Regions from separate parts of the Bradyrhizobium sp. URHA0013 genome, predicted to be linked through region 1. Evidence: predicted binding sites of a transcription regulator. Region 1 holds the regulator's gene; the other holds the start of a gene.
What was found. The regulator LexA, encoded in region 1, represses DNA repair genes until DNA is damaged. The targets are predictions, from matches to a motif close to TGTTCNNNNTGTGTTCNG.
Positions count from the first base shown of each region.

Region 2: a site for LexA is predicted at 1,561-1,578, ahead of N551_RS0129105 (DUF3072 domain-containing protein). Genes of this name have one in related genera too.

Region 1 covers NZ_JADK01000007.1:303,412-307,828, forward strand. The annotation lists gene N551_RS0111625 (HAD family phosphatase) at 1-390, shown strand, start outside; gene N551_RS0111630 (hypothetical protein) at 559-750, shown strand; gene glp (gephyrin-like molybdotransferase Glp) at 970-2,181, shown strand; gene lexA (transcriptional repressor LexA) at 2,358-3,059, shown strand; gene N551_RS0111645 (hypothetical protein) at 3,508-3,942, shown strand; gene N551_RS0111650 (ComEC/Rec2 family competence protein) at 4,074-4,417, opposite strand, start outside.
Region 2 covers NZ_KI912426.1:1,779,392-1,783,808, reverse strand. The annotation lists gene N551_RS0129115 (hypothetical protein) at 1-322, shown strand, start outside; gene N551_RS0129110 (acyltransferase) at 493-1,503, shown strand; gene N551_RS0129105 (DUF3072 domain-containing protein) at 1,636-1,839, shown strand; gene N551_RS0129100 (hypothetical protein) at 1,979-2,209, opposite strand; gene N551_RS37505 (hypothetical protein) at 2,535-2,816, opposite strand; gene N551_RS0129095 (hypothetical protein) at 2,822-3,022, opposite strand; gene N551_RS0129090 (VOC family protein) at 3,325-3,723, shown strand; gene N551_RS0129085 (VOC family protein) at 3,953-4,405, shown strand.

The sequences.
Region 1 (4,417 bases):
TCGGATGCGCAGTTCCTGGAAGGCTGGAACGCGATCTTCGCCGGCGAAATGCCTGACATCGCCGAGCTGCTGCCGCGGGCAGCGAAGCAGATGCCGCTGTACGCTTTCTCCAACACCAACCGGCCACACGTGGACCATTTCTCAAGGGAATATGCCGACCTCCTCGGCCATTTCCGCGAGCTGTATTTGTCGTCCAGCATCGGCCTGCGCAAACCGGATGCCGAGGCCTTCGACCACGTCGTCGCGGCGATCGGCGTGCCCGCCGGGCGTATCGTGTTCTTCGACGATCTTGCTGAAAACATCGAGGGAGCGCGGGCGCGCGGCTTGACGGCCGTGCATGTGACTTCGCCGCGTGATGTGGGGAACGCATTGAAAGCATTGGGCATCTGACGACGATCTGCCGCCGCGAGACCCCCGGAGATGCGGCCCAACGCGACTAATTTTGAAGAAGTTTAGGAACCCGATCACTTTGTGCATTTTTATACAGAGTTCCCGGAACGGAATACCGTCTTCCGGACTCTAGAGTCCGTTGGGACTTCTACAGACGGATGCATCATCGTGTTGGGCAAAACCTACCTCACCAAGCAGGCCTCTCTTCTTCTTGAATTCGCCAGGACAACTTCAGATTCGGATCTTTCCGCCAAGCTTGTGAGCAAGGCCGCCGACCTGAAATCCCAGGCCGATCCGCTGCCCGACAAGGATCAGGGACCCAAGGCGCCCGACGTAACTCACGGGCAGCCAGGGAGCTGATCGATGCAGGCCGGGGCGCTCGTCGTTCTCGTCTTGCCATGACCATTGTCCTGCCGATCTGGCACGTTCTTCGGATCATGCCGCAACGCGCTTGATCCTGCCTTCCGGAACAATGCGGTGGGATGACTGCACCCGCTCGGCTGTTTTGCCTCTGCGCCCGCGCTCGGCTAGAAGACGTGCGGAACATTCGCCCGAACGTGCCGAGCAGGAGTTTTCGCCGTGGCCTTGATGCCGGTTTCCGACGCGCTTGCCGCGGTGCTGGCGGGTGCAGAGCCGCTGCCGGAGGAAATGATCTCCCTCGACCAGGCCTACCATCGCGTGCTCGCGCGTGACGTCGCGGCGCGGCGCACGCAGCCGCCGCAGGCGATGTCGGCGATGGACGGCTACGCGGTGCGAGCGGCCGATGCCGCGACGATCGATTCGGAGCTCACCATCATCGGCGAAGTCGCGGCGGGCCGACCGTTCGCGGGGATGGTCGGCGCCGGCGAGGCCGTGCGGATCTTCACGGGCGGCGTCGTTCCCGGTGGCGCGGACGCCGTCGTGATCCAGGAGGACACCGTCGCCGCCGGCAAGCGTGTCACGATCAAGGAAGCCGCGATCGCCGGTCGGCACATCCGCCCCGCCGGCGTCGATTTCCGCGAGGGCGACGTGCTCCTGCGCAAGGGAAGCCGTCTCACCGAGCGCGACCTCGCGCTCGCCGCCGGGATGAATCATCCGCACCTTGCCGTTTACGGGCGTCCGAAGGTCGCGATTCTCGCCACCGGCGACGAGTTGGTGATGCCGGGCAGCACGCCCGGCCACGGCCAGATCGTCTATTCCAACGGCTACGCCCTGCACGCGCTCGCCCGCAGCGAAGGCGCCGAGACCATCGACCTCGGTATTGCCGCCGACACGCTGGAGGCCACCACCGCCGGCATCCGCCGCGCCCGTGAGAGCGGCGCCGACATCCTGATCACGACCGGAGGCGCATCGGTCGGCGACCACGATCTGGTCCAGCAGGCACTGCGGGACGAAGGCATCGCGATGGCGTTCTGGAAGATCGCGATGCGGCCAGGCAAGCCGATGATGCACGGGCGGCTCGGCGCAATGGGCGTGATCGGTCTGCCGGGCAATCCCGTGTCGTCCTACGTGTGCGCTTTCCTGTTCATGGTGCCGCTGATTCGTGCCCTGTCGGGCCGTTCAGTGCTTCACCATCGCCGTGAGCGCGCCGTGCTCGGCCGCGATGTCAGCGCCAACGACCAGCGCGAGGACTATCTGCGCGCGCATCTGGAGGAGCGTGACGATGGCACACGCGTCGTTCTTCCCGTCAATCATCAGGACTCTTCGCTGCTTGCGAATCTCGCTGCAGCACAGGTACTTCTCGTGCGCGCACCGTTCGCGCCGAAGGCCGAAGCCGGCACGGCTTGCGAAGTGTTGCGGCTCCCTGTCTGAGCGCCCCGGCAATGCGCGTTCCGCCAACTTTGCTCTGTTCACGGTAAATTAAGCAGTTGCGGAACATGTATCGAACATATAGTGTCCGTTCATGATTTGTTTCGAGCATGTAGCGGCATATTGCCGAATTCAGCGTCTCGGAATCGGACGACATCAACCGGGGGACTTTGGTCGAGATGTTAACGCGCAAACAATACGAGCTTCTGCGGTTCATCAGTGAACGTCTGAAGGAAAGCGGCGTACCGCCCTCCTTCGACGAGATGAAGGATGCGCTCGACCTGCGCTCGAAGTCGGGCATCCATCGCCTGATCACGGCGCTCGAGGAGCGTGGCTTCATCCGACGCCTGCCCAACCGCGCTCGTGCGATTGAAGTCATCAAGCTGCCGGAGCTCCAGGCAGCCGCCGGCAGCCGCCGCGGCTTCACGCCGAGCGTCATCGAGGGCAATCTCGGCAAGGTGCGTGCGAGCTCCAGCCTGCCCGCGGACGACGGCGAACGTCCCGTCGCGGTGCCGGTGATGGGCCGCATCGCGGCCGGCACGCCGATCGAGGCGTTGCAGACCCGCAGCCATACTATCAGCGTACCGCCTGACATGCTCGGCTCGGGCGAGCATTACGCGCTCGAAGTGCGCGGTGATTCCATGGTCGAGGCCGGCATCCTTGACGGCGACATGGCGCTGATTCAGCGCAACGAGAGCGCCGATACCGGCGACATCGTGGTGGCGCTGATCGACGACGAGGAAGCGACGCTGAAGCGCTTCCGCCGTCGCGGCGCCTCGATCGCGCTCGAGCCCGCCAACGCGGCCTATGAGGTCCGCATCCTGCCGCCCAACCGGGTGAAGATTCAGGGCAAGCTGATCGGGCTTTACCGGAAGTACTGATACCGGGAGTACTTGATACCGGGAGTGCTTGGCGCCGCGCGCGCTTCCGATCGGCATCGCCGGTCAGGGATTGGAGCGGATCATCGTCCGCTCCGGCTGGGTAGTCTTTCTGGTTCTGCACAGACTATCTGGCCCGTCCTTCGGCGCTGGCTCCTCGCGACGCCCACGAAGCGGAACTGGTTCGCGGCGCAAGTGTTCGAGGAAACAGCGGCCAGCGATCAAGCTCGACCGTTGCAGTCAAGCCGGCGATATTCGCGCACGCGCCTCCCGAATGCATCGCAACTCGCTTTGTTCCTATTGAATTCGGGAAAGATAATGTGATCGCGGCTCGCGGAAACCAGCCGCAGATTTGCCCACAACCAAGCAGAGCGTTCATGCTTCAACTCTGATAGAGGCCTGCGCCTCGATTAAGAGACGCGGGTTGCTATCCCAGCATGAGGAGCACCCGATGTGTGACTACAGCCTGCATGCCGTCGCGTCGCGCCCCGCCGAAGTCGGCGAGACGATCGTCACGACAAGCTTCCGCGGCACCTCGACGCGCGGCTTCGCCTCGGCAGCCGATCCGTCTGTTGCCGTCTGCCTGCTGCCGGGAACGGAGCTCGCCTTCGCCGACGACGTTCGCTACGACAATCGCTGGATCTGGACGCGCACCATCAATTCCCGCGTGGGCAAGTTCGGCAAGATCGATCCGCACGTTCCCGACCGCCATCACGACGCGATCGAATTCCCCGACGGCAAATATGTGCTGGTGACGCAGCTCGTCGAAGGCCAGCGCGCGACCGTGCTGCAACTGCCTGTGACCCAGCCGGTGACGGAGCGCGAGCACAAGGCGCAGGTCATCGTCGACAGGCAGCCGACCGTCACGCGCCTGCCGATCGGCTGACGCAGCCGGCTACGAGGTCGGAGGTCAAGATTGAATCGCCATCGCCGGCCGTGGCCGGCGAGATGGCGCGGTTTGCGCCCAGTGAATCCGAGCAGATGCACCAATCCACTGCATTGCTCCGCACCGTCAGATCAATCGTCGGCCTGCAAGTCGGTCTCCGCCGGCGTTGCGTCCTTGATGCGGGGCGCGATCGCCTTGGGCGCAAGGCTGCCGTCGAAATCACCCTCGCCTGCGCCGGCTGGCAACCAGGGGCGGCTCGCGCCTCTCGCCCTCACCGCCTGAACCGCAAAGCCGTCACCACGCTGCATTAGCGCCAGCGCGCTCTGGCTGGCGAGCCGCTGCCGATCGACCACCATCGCCGCGCAATCGGGCGGCGCGGGACGTGCCGTCACCACCAGCGCGGCCCGACTGCAATCGTCCGCGAGAGCGTCGACGCGCAGTGCCAGCGCGACCAACCTCCCGTCGGCCAGTGGCG
Region 2 (4,417 bases), on a different contig from region 1:
TCAGCTTCGCGATTCCTACGTCCTCGAATGCGCAGTCGACGGCGCCAAGGTCACGATCTTTGCCGACGACGTCGACCCCAAGAATCCGGACCCCAAACATCCCATCTGGCGCGTCAACGCGGAGTTGAGCAATCCGGGCCCCCAAGACGCTGCCGTCAAATCGATATCCGACCAGTTCAACGCCCAGCCAACCGGGGATGCCCGGGAAGGATGGATATGGACCGTCGGTCGTGGGCTGAAGCTGAGCTACGACGGCGCCGCCTTGAAGCTGGTGGACGAGGCAGAGGAAATCAGGCGGGGCAAGCAGGAAGCAAAGCGCTAGGGAGTGCTCCTGTGGTCGTGCCTTGGAGGAAGGGCACAGCAATCAATCCGCCTCAGATGCATGCCTCACCCTAAAGCATCCGACACCCATTCTATCGCATCCGCGCAACTGTTCCTTAATGGGTTTCTCGCCTAAATTGCACTATTCTGGAATGAACGTGGCGAGGCTTGGTGCGAATCTTCGCGGGTGTACAGGCGATGCGCGGCGTCGCTGCGCTGTCGGTGGTCTGCGGACACGCAATCAGTGCGCGACCCGACATGGTCGGGCCGGAGCTTGCCGAGGGTGCGCTGACGATACTTGCGAGCGGCGTCGACATCTTCTTCGTGATCTCCGGCTTCATCATCGCGACCACGGCGACGGCACAACACAACCCGCTGGATTTCGCTTTCAGACGGGCCCTCCGAATTTTTCCGCTCTATTGGCTGGTGTTGCTGGCGGCGTTTGTCAGCTCCTCCTGGATCGCGCTGGCGCCGGGCGGCCGACCCGCTCTCGATCTCGGAACCATCTTCGCATGGACCTATCCGAACTGGTACCTTGGCCCAGCCTGGTCGCTGGCTTTCGAACTGCACTTCTACGTCGCCGTCGCCATCGTCCTGGCGATCAAGCCGGACCGGCTGTTCGAGATCTTGTTCGCTGGATTCGCCCTGGTCATTCTTGCTCTCGTCTTCGGCCTGGAGGCCGGGATCTACTTTCATCCGCTGGTGCTGGAATTCGGTGCCGGCGTTGTCATCGCCTATCTCCAGAGAAGCGGACGATTGCGCTTTTCGCGCCACTTCCCCGCCGTTTCCGCGGGCCTGTTCGCGGCCGGGTGGTACTGGATTTTCGTGCGCGGCGCGGCCGACCCGCAATTCGCGCGCGTCCTGACCTATGGCCTCGGCGCGGGATTGCTGATCCATACCGTGGTCGCTGTCGAGATCGAAGGACGCTCCTTCTCACCGGTGCTGCAATGGCTCGGCAAGATCTCGTACGCGTTGTATATCGTCCATTATCTGGTGGTGAAATGGATCGCCAGCTTCGACGGACTGTGGCTTCTGTCGACCGTCGGGACAATCATCGCGGGCATCCTGCTCTCCATCGGTCTCGCCGCCGCCTTGCACGTCGCCGTTGAGGCACCGATCCTCGATTGGGGGCGCAAGCTAAGTCTGATGCGCAGACGCCGATCGCTGCCGGCCGTTCCGTGATCATCTCCCGACGCTGATCCGGGCAAAGTGCGCCCCTGGCTGCGTCAGGGGCCGGCCACGAACAAATAAGGAACAAAAAGCATCAGTCGGCATTGAGCCTGAAAAGGAGAGATCGCCGTGACTGACAACAAGATGGCTGGCAACACCGCAGGCAACACCCAAAAGGATCCGAAGGATTGGGTCTCCGGGGACGACCCGATGACCGGCGCCCAGGAATCCTACCTCAAGACCCTCGCCGAGCAGGCCCACAAGCCCCTCCCCAAGGAGGATCTGACCAAGGCAGAGGCGTCAGAGCTGATCGACACGATGCGGCAGAAGGCCGGGCTCGAGAAGTAAACGGCGCTGCATTTCGAAACCCGAAAGATGGGCGGCGGCTGACAGGGAGGCCGCCCATCGCCGCCTCTCACGAAGCGCCAATTCACCCCCATCATCGCCGGCGAGCGCGGTCCTCTGCGGCAGGTTCGCGGCCAGACAGCTAATCGCTTTCGACGACCCTCACAGCCAGCTCAGCGACCGCACGCCGGCCGGCCGCGACGAGGCCGTCGATCTCGCGTGTCTCGTGCTTGGCGCAGTGGATGATCCGTTCGGCGACATACCGGCGCGCGGTGTAGGCTTCCATCACCTCAGGCATCATCTCGCTGACGCGCTCCAGCGCCCTGTCCATGTGCGACAGCGTTCGTTCGTTGAACTCCTCCAGAAGCAACATCACCTGTCCTCAATCTCATAATGAATACGGCTAGTCGTGTTGGCGGGCGGACGCCGATCGAGGCATGCACGCTCCGTCCCGCGAGACGGGAGAGCCTGACTCCACCGATGATCTGAAGTGCCGCCAATACTGGAGAATTGCAGGCGTTCGGCCAACGCGGCATTCACAAACGTTAAGCGTGATGCGTTTCGTTGGCACCTGCGGCGTCAGTGCACTGTCCCGTAAGGTAGCCGTCGGTGCTCGCGAACAGCACCGCGATCACGCAGTTAACTGCGTGTCACGTAATGCGTAATTCCCGACGCATAGGCCAAGATCTGACCCACGGTCATTGCCAGATCACTTCGGCAGACCGCGAATTGCCAGCTTGACGACTGTAAGGACAACGAAGGCGGGCGCGCCGTAAACGATGGCATTCACGGCCCAAGTGATGGCGACGCCCAGGAAAACGGAACTGCCAACCGCTCCCCAGAAAAAGGTAGGCTGCGGATATGCCCGGCATCTCCCATGCCATCACAGCGATGGAGTAGTCGGTGAGCTGCTCCATGACGAGCAGCACCGTCGAGACGAGCGCCCCGATTGCCAGTGCGACGATGAGAACGGATTTCATTGTGTTCAAAGGCCCAACAGCCCCATCAAGATCGGAATCATAAAATAAGCTGCCAAGCCGAGGAGGCCTCCTACGGCAAGCTTCACCCAACGCCGTTGGATTTTCGGCTCGAGCCATGTCGCCAGTTTGACCCAGAGCGCATACGCCCATCCAGCAACAATCGATCGGATCAGCGCAAACAGAAGCTCACCTAGGATATTGGCCATGGCCGTTAGTCGCGTCATTGCCGCGAGGAGTTCATCTGCGAGCGGCTACACAAGCCTGTCCACCCGTGAGTGAAGTGGCCAGTTCTGCGGTTTGCGTCACCGTTCTGACGGCCCGGTTCGCGCTGTGGGGCACTTCGCGTGAAGGGGCTCGTGGTCTAGCGCTTGAGCACTGCCATCGCAATTCATGCCCTTAGTTCGCACGCTCGGCGCGGCGTCGTGACTGCTGACATCAGGGTGGCAGCAGCGGTGTGCGACGAGCCCCGCGATGCCGCTCAAATCTGCGGTCAACCAAAGGACATGCCATGAAGTTCGCCTCCACTCGCCTGATCGCCACCGACATCAAAAGCATGGTTTCGTTCTACGAAATGATCACCGGAGTTTCCGCCGAATGGCTCGCGCCGGTGTTCGCCAAGATCGTGACGCCGGGCGCCAACCTGGCAATCGGCGCAGCCGAGACGGTCGCGCTCTGGAAAGAAAACAGTGCCGAGCCCGGCGCCAATCGGACCGCCGTGATCGAGTTTCAGGTTGAGGACATCGATGCGGATTATGAGCGCCTGAAAGACAAGGTCACACTGGTGCACGAGCTGAAAACGATGCCATGGGGCAACAGGACGTTCCAGTTTCGTGACCCCGAAGGCACCGCAGTATCGCTCTTCACGCCGCCGGCCGAGCAGGCCGGAAAGCGCCTCGCGACGCAATAGGCTGCGGCAGCAGACCGCCCCGCACACACTGCCAATGGCGCGTGTGCGCCACTGGATTTGCGGTGAAAGTGCATTGAAATTTCGCCGGCTGATTTACTTCATCAGCCGGCTTCGCCCTCATGGACATGTGCACCCGCCCCCCTGCCCCTCCTCGGATTTTCCTGCTATCTCCTACTCCCTTCGGCTCGGCCGAACCAAAAACCCTCCATCCACCCAGGGAGCAACAACCATGCGATACCTCCACACCATGCTGCGCGTGCGCAATCTCGATGTCGCGCTGAAGTTTTACCAGGATGCGCTGGGGCTGAAGGAGGTGCGGCGGATCGAGAACGACAAGGGGCGTTTCACGTTGGTGTTCCTGTGCTCGTCGGACGATCTCGAGGCGCTGAAGAAGCAGCCGCAGACGCGCGGCGCGCCGCTGGTCGAGCTCACCTGGAATTGGGACGAGGAAAAATACGGCGAGGACCGCTTCTTCGGCCATCTCGCCTATGAGGTCGACGATATCTACGCCACCTGCGAGAAGCTGATGAAGGCCGGCGTCACAATCAACCGGCCGCCGCGCGACGGCAACATGGCCTTCGTCCGCTCGCCCGATCTGCACTCGATCGAGATCTTGCAGAAGGGCGATCCGAAGCCGCCGCAGGAGCCGTGGTCGTCGATGCCCAACATCGGCCATTGGTAACGCTTTCGCGGT